2 regions of the Weizmannia acidilactici genome follow, and region 2 is predicted to be linked to the other one. Evidence: predicted binding sites of a transcription regulator. Region 2 holds the regulator's gene; the other holds the start of a gene.
What was found. The regulator LexA, encoded in region 2, represses DNA repair genes until DNA is damaged. The targets are predictions, from matches to a motif close to CGAACATATGTTCG.
Positions count from the first base shown of each region.

Region 1: GBH70_RS08245 (YhjD family protein) is a predicted target of LexA. The motif match lies at 3,898-3,911, and genes of this name have one in related genera.

Region 1 is NZ_BKZR01000017.1:40,286-47,841, forward strand. Features, by position in the region: gene GBH70_RS08225 (glycoside hydrolase family 1 protein) at 1-2, shown strand, start outside; partial or broken gene GBH70_RS08230 (PTS sugar transporter subunit IIC) at 29-1,389, shown strand; gene GBH70_RS08235 (GntR family transcriptional regulator) at 1,502-2,218, shown strand; gene GBH70_RS08240 (aminotransferase-like domain-containing protein) at 2,341-3,528, shown strand; gene GBH70_RS08245 (YhjD family protein) at 3,525-3,872, opposite strand; gene GBH70_RS08250 (LCP family glycopolymer transferase) at 4,368-5,282, opposite strand; gene GBH70_RS08255 (TetR/AcrR family transcriptional regulator) at 5,715-6,299, shown strand; gene GBH70_RS08260 (putrescine aminotransferase) at 6,356-7,556, shown strand, end outside.
Region 2 is NZ_BKZR01000020.1:2,773-10,328, forward strand. Features, by position in the region: gene tkt (transketolase) at 158-2,164, opposite strand; gene GBH70_RS08880 (DUF896 domain-containing protein) at 2,317-2,550, opposite strand; gene GBH70_RS08885 (YneB family resolvase-like protein) at 2,636-3,289, opposite strand; gene yneA (cell division suppressor protein YneA) at 3,309-3,629, opposite strand; gene lexA (transcriptional repressor LexA) at 3,831-4,451, shown strand; gene GBH70_RS08900 (flavodoxin domain-containing protein) at 4,719-5,198, shown strand; gene GBH70_RS08905 (DnaD domain-containing protein) at 5,422-6,489, opposite strand; gene GBH70_RS08915 (YjcZ family sporulation protein) at 7,466-7,556, shown strand, end outside.

The DNA.
Region 1 (7,556 bases), on a different contig from region 2:
AATTCCAAAATGAGGGGGAGATTTTGAAATGAACGGGAAGGGCACGGTATCTGAAACCAATGTAAAGCGGTCGTTTTTGGACAAATTTACTGAGTTTGCTGTGAAGTTGGGAAATCAGGTTCATCTGCGTTCATTAAGAGATGCTTTTGCAGTCATTATGCCATTATTTATTTTGGCAGGGGTTGCTGTTTTGGTAAATAATGTTGTCTTTCCTTGGCTTTTCAAAGGTGAAACATTAGTAAAAGCACAGTATTGGGGAACTGCTATTACGAATGGTACTTTGAATATCTCAGGTTTGTTGATTGCCCCGATGATTGCTTATTGTTTATCCTCCAATAAATCATTTAAGAATCCTTTAGCATCTACTTCGGTAGCTATCGCTTCATTGATTATCATGATGCCGAATTCTGTATCGCTTATTCCGGCAGGGGCAAAAAAAGCCGTCGATGTAACCGGCGTTCTAACATTTGGCAATTTAGGAACCACCGGCATGTTTGCAGGGATTATCATTGGATTGGTTGCCACTGAACTTTTTATCAAAACATCCAATATCAAGAAACTGGAAATCCATTTAGGGGAAATGTTCCGCCTGCAGTTGGAAAATCCTTCAGTGTTATGATTCCGGTAATTCTCGTCTTGTCTATTTTTGGGATCGTATCCTTGATTTTATCACTTTTTGATACCAATTTAATTACTTTGGTTTCTAAAATGATCCAGGAACCACTAAGGAAAATAAACACAAGCTTACTGGGAACGATCATCATTTACAGTACAGGGAACTTTCTATTTACTTTAGGTATCCACCAAACAGTGGTAAACGGCTCTTTGCTTGACCCTTTACTGCTGGCTAATATGAACGAAAATATGCTGGCTTTTGCACACGGACAGGCGATTCCGCATATTATCAACAGCGCTTTTGTCCCGACCTTCGGGATGATCGGTGGAACAGGCAGTACGATCTCGCTGATTATTGCCACTTTACTTTTTGGGAAAAACAAAGCAACAAAAGATGTGTCAAAATTAGCCACTGCACCGGGCCTTTTCAATATTAATGAGCCGGTTATTTTTGGGTATCCTATCGTCTTCAACTTACCCATGATGATTCCGTTTGTTTTGCTGCCGGCATTGGGAATTGTGGTTGCTTATTTTGCAACTGCAGTGGGACTGATCAGTAAATGTGTGGTTTATATTCCTTGGACAACTCCGCCAATTTTGAGCGCATATTTGGCAACAGCAGGAGACTGGAAAGCAGCCGTATTACAGGCCTTGATTATTATCGGGGGAGCGTTTTTCTATCTTCCATTTATGAAGATTAGCGAAAGAGTAAATCAGATGAGTATGGAAACAGAGACAGAGAATGAAGAGGGTATGGCAAGAGAATCATTGTAAAAAAATTGCATGTAACATGGTATAATTTGACTACTAGGGGAAAATCGCCTTTTTATATCATTGTGATTGGAAAGACGATTTTCTTCTTTTACTTTACTTTGAGGTGAGCATCGTGGCCAAGTACAAAATGATAGCAGATGAAATCCGCAGAAGAATCAAGTCAAAGGTTTATGAGGTTTCAAAGCCGCTTCCAGAACAGGTAAAATTAGCAGAAGAATTTCATACTAGCAGGGTAACGATACAAAAAGCGCTGGACTTGCTGGCCGTGGAAGGTCTCGTTTACAGCAAGCAGGGTTCGGGCACTTATGTACGAAAAAATGCATGGCAAATGTCCAATCTTGATTCAAGAGCTGATGATTACTTGGGCTTGACAAATAAAATGGCAAATGAAGGGAAAATTTCGAGTATGGTAATATCTTTTCAGCTCCGTTTTCCCAACGAAGACGAGTGTGAAAAACTGATTATTGAAAAAAATGAGCCGATTTATGACATTATCCGGCTCAGACGATTAAATGATGAGCCATATTTAATTGAACATACAAAAATGCCTGTCGAAGTGATCCCTGGCCTGACCGAAGACATATTATACAAGTCGATCTATACCTATATCAGAAAAGATTTAGGATTAAAGATTGGCGGTGCAAACAGGAGGATCCGTGCGGATAAACCGGATGAACTTGACCAGAAATATTTGGAGTGCGATAAATGCGACCCTGTGCTTGAAGTAAATCAAGTTGTTTACCTGGATAACGGCGTTCCGTTCGAATATTCCCGCACAAGGCACCGTTATGACAAAGGGGATATTCTGGTGGTTGATCTTAATCGTTGAAAATTTTACGAAGATCAAGTAATTCTATTTTTCTTGGTATCTGTATCACCTTAGCCCACCCCTTTCCATATATATGTCATATAGGCACTTTTCAGCAATCGAGAAAGCGAGGTGAGGCGGCAGTGGAGCATTTGTTATCCGCGTTAAGCGGTAAAATTAAAGAAAATGCCATTGATGCTTATATGGACAGCATGAAGCCGGCTGTCCGGGATCCGGTGTTTTTCAGCGTCGGGATGCCAAACTGCGGCATGATTCCAAAAAAGGCGCTGCAGCGGATCATGAATGAAATCTTTGATTCCGATCCTGCCCATTTATATGAGTATTGCAGCGCGAAAGGGTTCGGTCCGTTTTTGTCTGCAATTTCCGGCAATGAAAACATCCCTGAACCGTATATCATGGCAACGAACGGCAATACACAGGGGTTTGATCTCGTCTGCAGAATGCTTTTGGATGAGCAGGACGGCTTTGCGATGGAGGCGTATACGTATTCCATCGCGCTTTCGGCTGTACACCAGTACCGGCTCAAGGTAGTCGGTATCCCGCTTGAACAGGACGGCCTTGATATTGATTTTTTTGAAAAGGCTTTAAAAACAACCCGCATTAAAGCGCTCTATATCATTCCGAACGCACAGAACCCGACCGGGATTACCACATCTCTTGAAAAAAGAAAAAGGCTCATCGAACTCGCTTACCGGCACGGATTTTTGATCATTGAAGACGACCCTTACCGCGATCTGCTTTTTCATGAACGTTTCCCTTCTATATTTGAACTCGATCCCCTAAAAGAAAAAGTCATTTATTTGTACAGTTTTTCTAAAGTGATTGCGCCGGCAATGAGGACCGGATTTATTCTTGCGCACCCGGCTCTCCTTCAAAAACTTGAGCAGTTTAAGCAGGTCATGGATGCCTGCACTTCCCCGATCAACCAAATGCTTGCTGGAAAACTGGTTTCCTCTGGCAGTTGGCCGGCTATGCTCGAAAAGCAAAAACGTTTTTATGAGAAAAGAAAAGAGTGGACAAAACAGTTTTTGCAGCACATGAATGAAACGGAACAATGGGAAGGCATTGAACCTGCCGGCGGGTTGTTTTATTGGATGGATGTGAAAAAGGGGGATGTGTTGGAATGGATGGGAATAGCTGCAGAAGCCGGAGCTGTGTTTGTCCCGGGAAATGCATTTACGCTTGAGAACGGGCCGAACACGAAAATCCGTCTTTGCTTTGCCCATTGCAGCGATGAAGAAATGGGAAAAGGTTTTGTGCGCCTGGAAGAGAGTTTTAAAAAATGGAAGAACATGCGGGGCTCCCGTTAACGCAGTTTAAAAAAATAATGGTTGATCAGGTTTTTTACCCATTCTGCCGCGATCTGCGGATGGTATCTTTTTTCAAACCGCCATCCACGCACAAACACCGTATATTCCAGATCACTCCGCTTGTAAAACCGCATGTTTTTCCGGCCGGCTTCCCGTTTGACACGGTACAGATAGCGAGAGATTTGAAACAGCATTTGTTCGACGGCAAGGATGTATGGTTCCTTGAATTTTAACAAGCTCGCGCGAATGGCTTTTTGATCGCGCTCCAGTGTTTTTTTGGCAAGCGGTAGCAGGATAAACGCCTCGACCAGCCTTTCTTCTTCTTCTGTTAACACTTGTGGCATGTGGATCACCTATTTTTATTATACACAAACATACGTTCTAGTCAATCTGTTGTTTGGTTTCCGGACTCCGGCTTGTTATAATGGCGGTATTAAAATGAAAACGGGAAAAGGAAAATGGATGAATGAATGACAGGGATGGGGATTTCGCCAAAGGTTGTTTGATCGGAATCCTGTTGTCGATTCCAATCTGGGCTTTTGTATGGTGGCTGTTGTTTAAGTTTTTTTGAAGCGCTTCCGAGAAGGGACGCTTTTTTTATCGGAAGGATCGTAAAGCTTTCGGAGTGTTTGGCGCGGGGAGGATTCAGGCATTGGTAAAAATATGACAGGCAATGATGCTGAAACAGGCATCAATCCAGCTGGGAGGAGGATTTCAATGAATGATCACAAAGACAAAAAAGGCGACTCGCTGGAACAACAGGAATAAAAGAGCCGGAAAGGGATCCAGGAAGAAAAGAAATAGGGCCGGGCTCCAGTTATTGGTGCCGGCCCCTTGCATTATTTTTCCATGTTGGTGACCATGTTGTGGACGTTTTGCCGTTCCGCTTGATCCACGTTGAGATAGTAAATGCCGTTAATGGTCGCATTTGTACCTTTTACTTCATAGTCTTTTGAATTTTGGCGGCAGTCGCGGTAGTTCATGGCGATATTTTTCATATCGTTAAATGTTAAGTTTGTTTTGATATTGTTTTGGATCGCAGCCAGGATTTCTTGATAGCGGGAAAAAGATTTGATGGTGGCTGCTTTGTTGATGACCGCCATAATGACATCGCGCTGGCGCTGGTTGCGGCCGAAATCCCCCTGAGGGTCCAGGTGGCGCATTCTGACGTAACCAAGCGCTTTTTTGCCGGTGTCGAGTGTAATATACCCTTTTTTGTAATAGTATCCTTTTTTGTAATACCCTTCGTCATGCCAGCTGATCTTGTTGTAGACGGTGACGCCGCCGACAGCATCAACGAGGTCGGCCAGCCCTTCCATGTTGATCCGTATGTACTGGTCAAGATTTAAATTGGCGAATTGATTGACGGTGGCAAGCGCCATTTTCGGGCCGCCGTATGCATACGCGGCATTGATTTTGTCCATCGTTCCCCTGCCGACAATTTCGGTTCTCGTGTCACGCGGGATCGAAATCATCTGCATCGCTTTTTTCTGCGGATTTAATGTAAGGATAATAATCGTATCCGATCTGCCGACATCGTTCTTTCTTTCATCCACACCCAGCAAAAGAATGGATATTGGTTTTTGTGTTTTAATTTTTTGGGAACTTTCCTTTGATGGTGTGACAGATTTGTTGTCGTACATTTTGTCTGCGGCTTTTTGGACGGAATGGTAGACATAGTAGGCTGCTCCTCCGCCCCCAATGACAATGATCGCAATAAGTATCCCAAGTGTGATGAATATTTTCTTTTTCATTCTGCCTTCCCTTTTTCTTAATTTTTTGGTTTATTTGTAAAACAGAATACACCTAATCGTAATCTTACCATGTTCTTTCGCAAATGTTAACGGGATTTTTTAGTTTGTCCTTTGGCAGGCTTTTTATTTTGGTCTTCTATCATTTCAACTTTTTGCCGTAGCGTTTAGGGGGTACCGCCGATTTTCCCGCTGTTTCCGCTGATTCGGTTTTCAAAGGAGGAAAGCCGCAGAAGGCGACAAAATAGAGGAGCAAAGCCTTGCCACCTTATGAGGTGCCACCGATTTCGCTTTTAAAAAGAGAATAGGATTTTTAATTAAAAAAATATTGTAACTTTTCCTTGCGAGAATGCGGACGAACGGAAAAACACCCACTACAATAAAAATAAGTTCAACATGAATGGGGTTCAGTCATTTTCAAATGGAGGTAAAAGGTTGGAAAAGGTCAAAAGCGATAAGTATGAAAGAATTTTACAGGCAGCGATTGAAGTCATCTCGGAAAAAGGGATGGAAAAGGCATCTATATCCGACATTGTGAAAAGAGCGGAGGTGGCGCAGGGGACATTTTATTTATATTTCCGCTCAAAAAATGCGTTGATCCCGGCAATTGCGGAGAATTTGCTGGCTTATTCTTTTGGAAAAATCCAAAAAAAGACGCAGGGAAAATCGGATTTTTGGGATATCTTGCGGGTGATGATCGACGAAACGTTCGAGACGACAAACCGGTATAAAGACGTTATTGTACTTTGTTATTCCGGGCTGGCGTTCGAAAATTCGATGGAAACGTGGGAAGCGATTTATACCCCTTACTACCAATGGTTTAGAGAAATTTTAACGAAAGCGGTTGAAGCGGAACAAATCCTTCCGGTCAATGTCAAGTGGCATGCCGTCATGGTGATCAACTTAATGGAGAATGAGGCGGAAAGATTTTACATTGCGAAAGAAACCGGCAGCACGCCCGAAAAAACGAAACTGGAACTGTTCCAATTTTTTAAGCGTTCGCTCGGGATCCGCTCCTAACCGCTTATCCCCAAAAATGACTGATATTCATTCATAAAAACAAAAGGAGTGGGAAAATGCGAAATACGGTTGAAAAAACAAAGGGGCAGGAAATCCGGGATTATATGGAAAAGGTGCTGGATTTGATTGAAAAGCCCGAAGTCACGGCTGAGGAAGCAAAGTGGATTACGAATGAAACGGTAAACAGCTTTAAGGAGTACGTTAATCCGGGGTTTTTGGAATACCGGAAAACGGTCACCTTGGATACGCAATTTGCCGCGGTGGAATGGTCTGACGAGGGGGCATGCTTTAAAGATGTGAACGGGAATCAGTATATCGACTGCCTCGGTGGATTCGGCATTTACAATGTTGGGCACAGGCACCCGAAAGTCGTCAAAGCGGTTGAACACCAGCTTCAACGCCAGGCATTGCATAGCCAGGATTTACTTGATCCTCTCCGGGCGATGCTGGCAAAAATCCTTGCCGAGATCACGCCGGGCGACCTCAAATATTCATTTTTTACAAACAGCGGAACCGAGAGTGTCGAAGCGGCGCTGAAACTGGCAAAAATGCACAGCAACCGCACGACGTTTATTGCGGCGACACGGGCGTTCCACGGCAAAAGCCTCGGCTCGTTATCCGGCACGGCAAAAGGGATGTTCCGGAAGCCGTTCCTGCCGCTCGTTCCGGGATTCCGCCATGTGCCGTTCGGAGATATTGATATGATGCGGAAAACATTTGAAATTTGCGCGCTCGTCGGTGAAGATGTGGCGGCGGTGCTTTTGGAGCCGATTCAAGGGGAAGGCGGCATTATTCTCCCGCCGGAAGGCTATTTGCAGGAAGTGCGGGTGCTGTGCGATGAGTATGATGCGCTGCTTATTTTGGATGAAGTCCAAACCGGAATGGGGCGCACCGGAAAAATGTTTGCGGCGGAATTGTACGGTGTTGTGCCGGATATCCTCTGCCTTGCGAAAGCATTTGGCGGCGGGATTATGCCGGCGGGCGCAGTGGTGGCAAAAGAAAAGGTGTTTAAAAATTTTTTCAACAACCCGTTTATGCATACGACAACGTTTGGTGGCAATCCGCTTGCGTGTGCGGCTGCGATCGCGACGATCTCCGTATTACTTGAAGAAGACCTGCCCGCGCGTGCCGCCGAAGTGGGAGATTATTTCCTTGCCCGCCTGAAAGAAGCGGTAAAAGGGCATGAAGACAAAGTGCTTGAAATCCGCGGAAAAGGCCTGATGATTGGCATCGAATTCCAGAACGATGCGATCGGCT
Region 2 (7,556 bases):
TATAATGGAAAAGCCTCAAAAAAGTTGTCGTACGGTGTTATAAAATTCTGTAAGTTGTGTCGAAAATAACACCGTTAACGGTTTTTACACCCTGCAAACACAAAAATGAGCCTGCCATTTGCGGAAATCCGCATCAAGCAGGCTCTTATTTTATCGATTATAAATCCAATAGTTTTTTCGCGCGCGCAACGACATTTTCAACGGTGAACCCGTATTCTTTCACAACCGTATTGCCTTTTCCGCTCGCACCGAAAGTATCAATTGCCAAAATATCGCCTTCATCGCCGGTATATCTTTCCCATCCGAACGAGGAAGCCATTTCAATTGCAAGACGTTTCTTCACGGTTTTAGGCAGAACGGATTCTTTATATTCTTGGCTTTGCTGTTCGAAACGGTCCCAGGACGGCATGCTGACAACAGCTGCATCAATATTTTCTCCTGCCAACTGTTTCTGGGCCTCTACAGCCAGGTGGACTTCCGAGCCGCTGGCAAGCAAAAGGAGGTCGGCTGTTTCTTTTTGGGCCGGTGAAATGACATAAGCCCCTTTCGAAACGCCTTCCTGCGCTGTTTCGGCCGTTCCTATGATCGTTGGCAGCCCTTGCCGCGTCAAGACAAGTGCTGTCGGATGATCCTTGGATGTTAAAGCGAGGCGCCAAGCTGCCGCCGTTTCATTGCCATCAGCCGGACGAATGACGGACAAATTCGGCATTGCGCGCAGTGACGGAAGCTGTTCAACCGGTTCATGGGTCGGACCATCTTCCCCGACCGCAATGCTGTCATGCGTAAACACATACGTAACCGGGAGTCCCATGAGTGCAGCAAGCCGGATAGCCGGACGAAGGTAGTCCGAGAAAACAAAGAATGTGCCGCCGTAAACATGCACACCGCCGTGGAGGGCCATCCCGTTCAATGCCGCGCCCATCGCAAATTCGCGGACACCGAACCAGATATTGCGTCCTTCGTAAACATCCGGTAAATAATCTTTGTCTTCTTTCATACGGGTATTGTTAGAACCGGCCAAATCGGCAGAACCGCCGAATAATGACGGCAGCCGCTTCGCAACCGCATTAAGCACTTCCCCGCTTGATGCACGGCTCGCCAGCGTTTTCCCTTCTTCATAAACCGGAATCTCTTTATCCCAGCCTTCCGGAAGCTCCCCTTTGATGGCAAGCTTCAGCTCTGCGGCAAGTTCCGGATATTGTTGTTCATATTCAGCGAACAAAGACTGCCATTCTTTTTCCTTTTTCACGCCGTTTTCAATGACTAATTCGCGGAAACGGCTGTATACTTCATCCGGTACATAAAAGTCTTCCTCAAACGTCCATTTATACGCTTCTTTAGTCAGTTTCAGTTCTTCTTCCCCGAGCGGAGCGCCGTGGACGGCGGATTTACCAGATTTGTTAGGGGAACCGTACCCGATGATTGTTTTCACTTCAATCAGCGTCGGGCGGGTTGTATCGGCCTTGGCTGCTTCAATGGCTTTTGCAACGGCCCCGATGTCATTACCGTCTTCCACGCGCAAATATTGCCAGCCGTAAGCTTTAAATCTCCCTTCAACGCTTTCAGAGAACGACTTGTTTAATTCACCGTCAAGGGAAATATCATTGGAGTCATACAAGACAATGAGGCGGCCTAATTTTAAATGTCCAGCCAAAGATGCCGCCTCCGCGGAAACGCCCTCCATTAAGTCCCCGTCGCCGCAAAGCGCATATGTATAGTGGTCAATGACATGATAATTTTCTTTATTGTAAACTGCCGCCAGATGCCTTTCCGCCATCGCCATGCCGACCGCCATCGCAATGCCTTGTCCAAGCGGGCCGGTCGTTGCCTCAACGCCTTCTGTATGCCCAAATTCAGGATGGCCAGGGGTTTTGCTTCCGAATTGCCGGAAATTTTTAATTTCGTCCATGCTTAACGGATAGCCGGATAAATGAAGCAGGCTGTACAGCAGCATAGAACCGTGGCCGGCGGATAATACAAAGCGGTCCCGGTTAAACCAGTGCGGATTTTCAGGATTGTGGTTCATATACCTTGTCCAAAGCGTGTACGCCATCGGAGCAGCCCCCATCGGCAACCCGGGATGGCCCGATTTCGCTTTTTCAATGGCATCGATGGACAGCGTACGGATCGTCGTGATTGCCAGTTCATCCGTTTTATCAAACATCTTAATCATCCTTTCTCTCGGTGGTTACATTCCTATATTAAGGCAAGTTAAACCAATAACACAACTTTTTTACAGCTCTTACAGGCTTTCAGCGCAAAAAGGCTGGTATGCCCGCACACATTTATTTATGCAAAAAGCCCACTCAGGGGCCGTTAGTGCATTTTCCGCTTCATTTGAATGAGCTTGATTTTTTCCGGTGTGACGTCATTTCCGTCAGGGTCAAAGACGCGGACATTTTCGATTGTTTGTTTCATAGAAGAACGGAACGCCTGCAAATATTCGCTTCTCAATTTGGACTGTTCTTTTGCTTCCTCATCCGTCAGCCCGCCGTTTTTGGCTTTTCGCGCCAATTCATTAATCCTTGACATTTTGTCCTTAGAAAGCATCGTTTCTCTCCTTATCTTCATGTTTTTAAGTTATCTTACTAAAAAACGGGCGTGCCCGCAACGGATGTGCACCGGCAACACAGCCCTATTCCGAAAAACCCTTTTCCTCCATATATTCCTGGTATCTCCGGTGCACAGTTGCCTTTGAAACGCGGTAGCCGAATCCGCGCATAGTGGCGGCAATTTCCTGGAAAGTCAGACCATTTTCGCGCAAGTGGACGATTTCTTCAACCGGAACATCTTTCCTTTCCTTGCCGTGCACATTGCCGTGTCCCTTTAAATTTTTTTGCGGGCGGTAGCCTTTTTTTACTGCACGCTCCATGCCCCTCTTGATCTTTAAATTGTGAAGCTTCCGCTGGTACTCTTCCACCATGCTGACTATTTTCAATACCATGGAATCGGATTCCGACAGCTCCAATTCCCCGTTTTGGGCATAACAATATACTTTTACCCCTTTTTTATATAAAAAATGAATGAGTGCAATTTTTGCATTCCCCCGTCCGATACGCGTTTCATCCTGGACAAGCACCGCATCGATCCGATCGGCATCCAAAAGCTCGAGCAGGTCGAGCACACCTGGCCTGTCCAGGTCATATCCGCTCGCCCTGTCTTCGATCACGGCCGCCACTTCGAACCCGAGCCTTGCGGAAAGTTTTTCGAGCTCTTCCCGCTGCCTGTGCAGGGAAGTTTCTTGGCTCTCTTTATCCGTGCTTACTCTGCAATATAAAACGACTTTCATTTTCCCAATCTCCTGCTTCTTACTTAAATGCCATTTCATTTTCGTTTCCCGGCACGCCGTTTTTTTCAACCGGAATGACGATTTTTTCGCCGGCTTTGATCATATTCCCATCTATATCGTTATGGGCCTCCACCCAACGAATGAATTCCTCCCTGTTCATGGAACCGGCCTTGGCATACCGGTCAGCGATGTTCCAAAGTGTTTGCCCTTCCCCGACAACAATCTCCCTGCAGCTTGAACGGTCCTGCAGACTTGCAATCATATAAAAGCCTAAAATGAGTATTACAACTATTAAAATCATAACATAATTATACTGTTTCCATAACCGTGCCACCGCCATCACCCTTCCACGAATATTTGTTCGATGTTTGGATAATAAAATTATAAAACGAACATGTGTTTTAGTCAATAGTTTTTTCGAACTTATGTTTGTTTTTTCTTCTTCGGCGTGATATAATAATAGCAAATAATGGCACACCGCCGTTCGCAGGTGCGGCTGTAAGGATGTGCCGATCACAATTGAACGACGAGGTGGAATTTTATGACCAAACTATCAAAACGGCAACAGGATATATTAAATTTCATTAAGCAGGAAGTACGGACAAAAGGCTATCCCCCTTCCGTAAGGGAAATCGGCCAAGCTGTCGGCCTTGCTTCCAGTTCGACTGTGCACGGCCACCTCGCCAGGCTTGAAAGCAAGGGGCTGATCCGGCGCGACCCTACGAAGCCGAGGGCGATTGAGATTTTGGACCATGAAGAAGAAATTCCTCTTCAAAATGTTGTAAATGTGCCTGTTGTCGGGAAAGTCACTGCCGGCATCCCGATTACGGCAATTGAAAATATCGAGGAGTATTTCCCGCTGCCGGAACATCTTGTCCCTTCCGACGATTCTGTTTATATGTTGGAAGTCGAAGGCGAGAGCATGATTGATGCGGGCATTTTGGACGGTGATTACGTCATTGTCCGTTCCCAGCAGACCGCCGATAACGGGGATATCGTCGTCGCCATGACGGACGAAAATGAAGCAACCGTCAAAAGGTTTTTCAAAGAGAAAGACCATTTCAGGCTGCAGCCTGAAAACCCGACAATGGAACCGATCATTCTGAAAAATGTAACCATATTAGGTAAAGTCATCGGCCTGTACCGTCAAATGGTGCATTGAAGTAGAGAGAAGCAGTTTGTTTGCTGCTTCTTTTTTAATAGAGGATATGCGAGATTTAAAGATATTATGAATGCCGAAATACCGTAATGAGGTATATTTTTCCCAAAACATACTTGGGCAAGAAATTCTGCGGCTAGTACTGGTAAAACGAATTTTCTCGAATCATTAGTAAAATGTAACAAAAAAATAGTAAACAATCCCTTTGTTTAGGGTTATCCTAATATTGGGAGTTTTAATGAAGTTACTTTAAGCAAAGGACTGAGAAAAATGAACAACATTGTTGTTTACGCTTCCAAGCACGGGACGGTTGAGGGCATTGTCAGGTCTCTCTTAAGAAAATCGCCGGAAGAAATTTTATCCATTAATATTTTAAAAGAAGAACCGCCAAATCTCTCAGATTACAAAAACATCATGATCGGCGGATCCATTTATCTGGGAAAAATCCAGAAACCGCTTACCAAATTTATCAAACACCATTTGGACATCCTTTTGCAGAAGCGTGTCGGCCTCTTTTTATGCGCCGGCGAAACAGACCGCAAAAAAGTCATAGATGAATTTAACCATGCCTTTCCGGAAGCACTGCGGAAACACGCCGTAGCCAAAGAAGTGTTAGGATACGCATATAAGCTGGACGAAATGAACTTTTTAGAAAAAATGCTGGTTAAAAAAATGAGAGGCGTTACGGAAAATACGAGCGCGCTGAACGAAGAAGGCATTGAACGATTTTTCGATACGGTGTTTAAGTAGTGCCGATGCCGCCATTTTCCCCCGCATCTTCTTCCCCTTCCTTTCCATCGGTTGCCGGCCTGGACGTACGCCCGAATAAACGGGAATCGTCGGAAGCCGGCACCTTCCACCTCCATCTTTTTTTGCTGATTTAGCCAGCCCTTCCGGTTAACCAGCGGACCGGAAAACGAAGCAAATTTTCCGAGCGATGGATTTGCTGCGTTTCTTAAAGTTTTTAAAATGGTCAAGATTTGACCGCTTCTTTTTTTCGATACTGCTCCCTTATTTTTTCAAGGCGTTGCCGCAGGGCGGCGATATCTTCCGGGCTTTTTTCCTGCAATGCAGAACTGCCAAGGAAACTGTGCTCGAATTCCGAAAACCAGCTGGGAAGCACTTCTTTCCTCCGGATTCCAGAATGCCTCTGCCGCCGCTTTATAAATTCCAGCTGCAATGCACGCGCCTCCTCCACTGTTTGCACATTTTTCCCCGCCCAGTCCTTTAAGATCGTTTCACAGTATCTCCAGTTTGCTACGCCGTGTTCCACTGCAGTTTTCATCGCTTCTATCACGAGTTCCGCCGTTAATTCATCACACCATGTAAAAATTTTTTCGGCAATATAGGAACCAGCTGTTCCAAAGCCGTTTTGTTCATAAAACGCGATTACATTCTTTGTTTCCTCACCTTTTTCAAAAACGGGAAAGTGCTCTATTGAAGAAGAAGTAATCTTTGCCGTAGTCTCTGTAGTAATCTCTGAAGTAGTCTTTGGTATTGCACTTTCATCGTGAACGTTTGAGCGCTCATATTGAAAGCATGGGTTTTCATATTGATCGTTGGAATTTTCATTTTGAAAGTATGTATTTTCAACCTGATCGTCCGAACATTCATTTTGAAAGTTTGGATTTTCATCCTGATGGCCCGGATTTTCATTTTGAAATTCCGCTCCGTCATCATTAAAAACCGGCAGTTTGTAACCTTCCAAAACATAACCCAGTTTTGCGAGATCGCGCTGAATTTTGGTAAGGTTTACCCGGTATTGCATCGTTTTATCCCAACGGTATTTTGGGTTTATCCGTTTTGACAGCCAGCTTCGCTCGCACAGTTTGTCCAAATACCGGCGCATGGTGGCTCCCGAGTTTGTAATCATGCATTCTTTTGCCAGTTCATCCGCCTTTTTGTAAATCCAGCCGTATTGCAGTTCTAAGCAGGACAAATCAATGTTTTCCCTTATCATGCGCTTCTTTTCTTCCAAAATAAATTGATCGAAATCGGCAATTCTTTCCGACCAATAGAGCATCTGGTTCAGCACTATCATCCACTCTTCCCTCCCTGTATAATCACGATCCAATTATTATCCAGATTCCTATTTATAACTATACTATTTTTTGTAATAATAATTCAACTTACCAACAAGATTAAATGTTTCGGATTTATTTACTCTAAATCTTAGATTCTGATGCTTTCATAGCGTTCTCCTTCATATTTCGCGGTTTGCTCGTACTGCGAACTAAATTTCTCCTCTAACACACTTCCTGAAAGTTTCAAATATAACACTGTAATTTTTTCTTCTCATCTTTTTGTTCGTCACTTCCACACTTAGGACAAAATGTCGGTAATATTGATTTACATCATCAAAGGAGACTTGATATTCAAATAACGGCAGCTGCTTTTTAAAGTCTTCATTGTTTTCGCTCTCCTTCAAGGTTTCGGTCTTCACTAACTTTAAATTCACTGGTTATAAACGGAGACTCATACCTTTCTGGAATAAACGCTCACTTTGACTCATCTTCAATTTTTCTATATCTTTGATTAGCTGTCCAACTGTCGTTTTTTCACTCCATTCTGTAACAGTTTCGGATCGCCTTAAACATAGTTCTTAATACAATTTTAAAATTTTCCATGTTTAGCTATTTCGTACTTTTGTTTTTCAGAATATCATGTACTATCTTGTGAACAAGGTGGTGAGGTTAATTGTATATTAGACCAATAGTTTGTCGGCCAAAATATGTGATTCGAAATCGTTTTTTCCCTCGTGTCCAACCTATTATCCACCCATTAGTAGAAGTTAATCGTGTAAACGTCTTTACTGTTCCTAGACACTTTGTTAGACCTGTAAGAAGAAATGTTGTTACGTATAATCATTGTCCTAGACGTTATTGGTGATTTTCAATAAATGAAGCACTTTCTATTCTACTACACTTGCCCTTTTTCAAAGTAATTCCATGCTTTGCCCTTTCTCTTACGCCAAAACCGCATATTTTATAATATCTCCCGCAAAGAAGGTGATCATGATGTCAGATGGCGGATATGGCCACGGTTTTAATTTTGCTTTAATTGTAGTTCTGTTTATCCTACTGATTATTGTGGGAACATCTTACATGA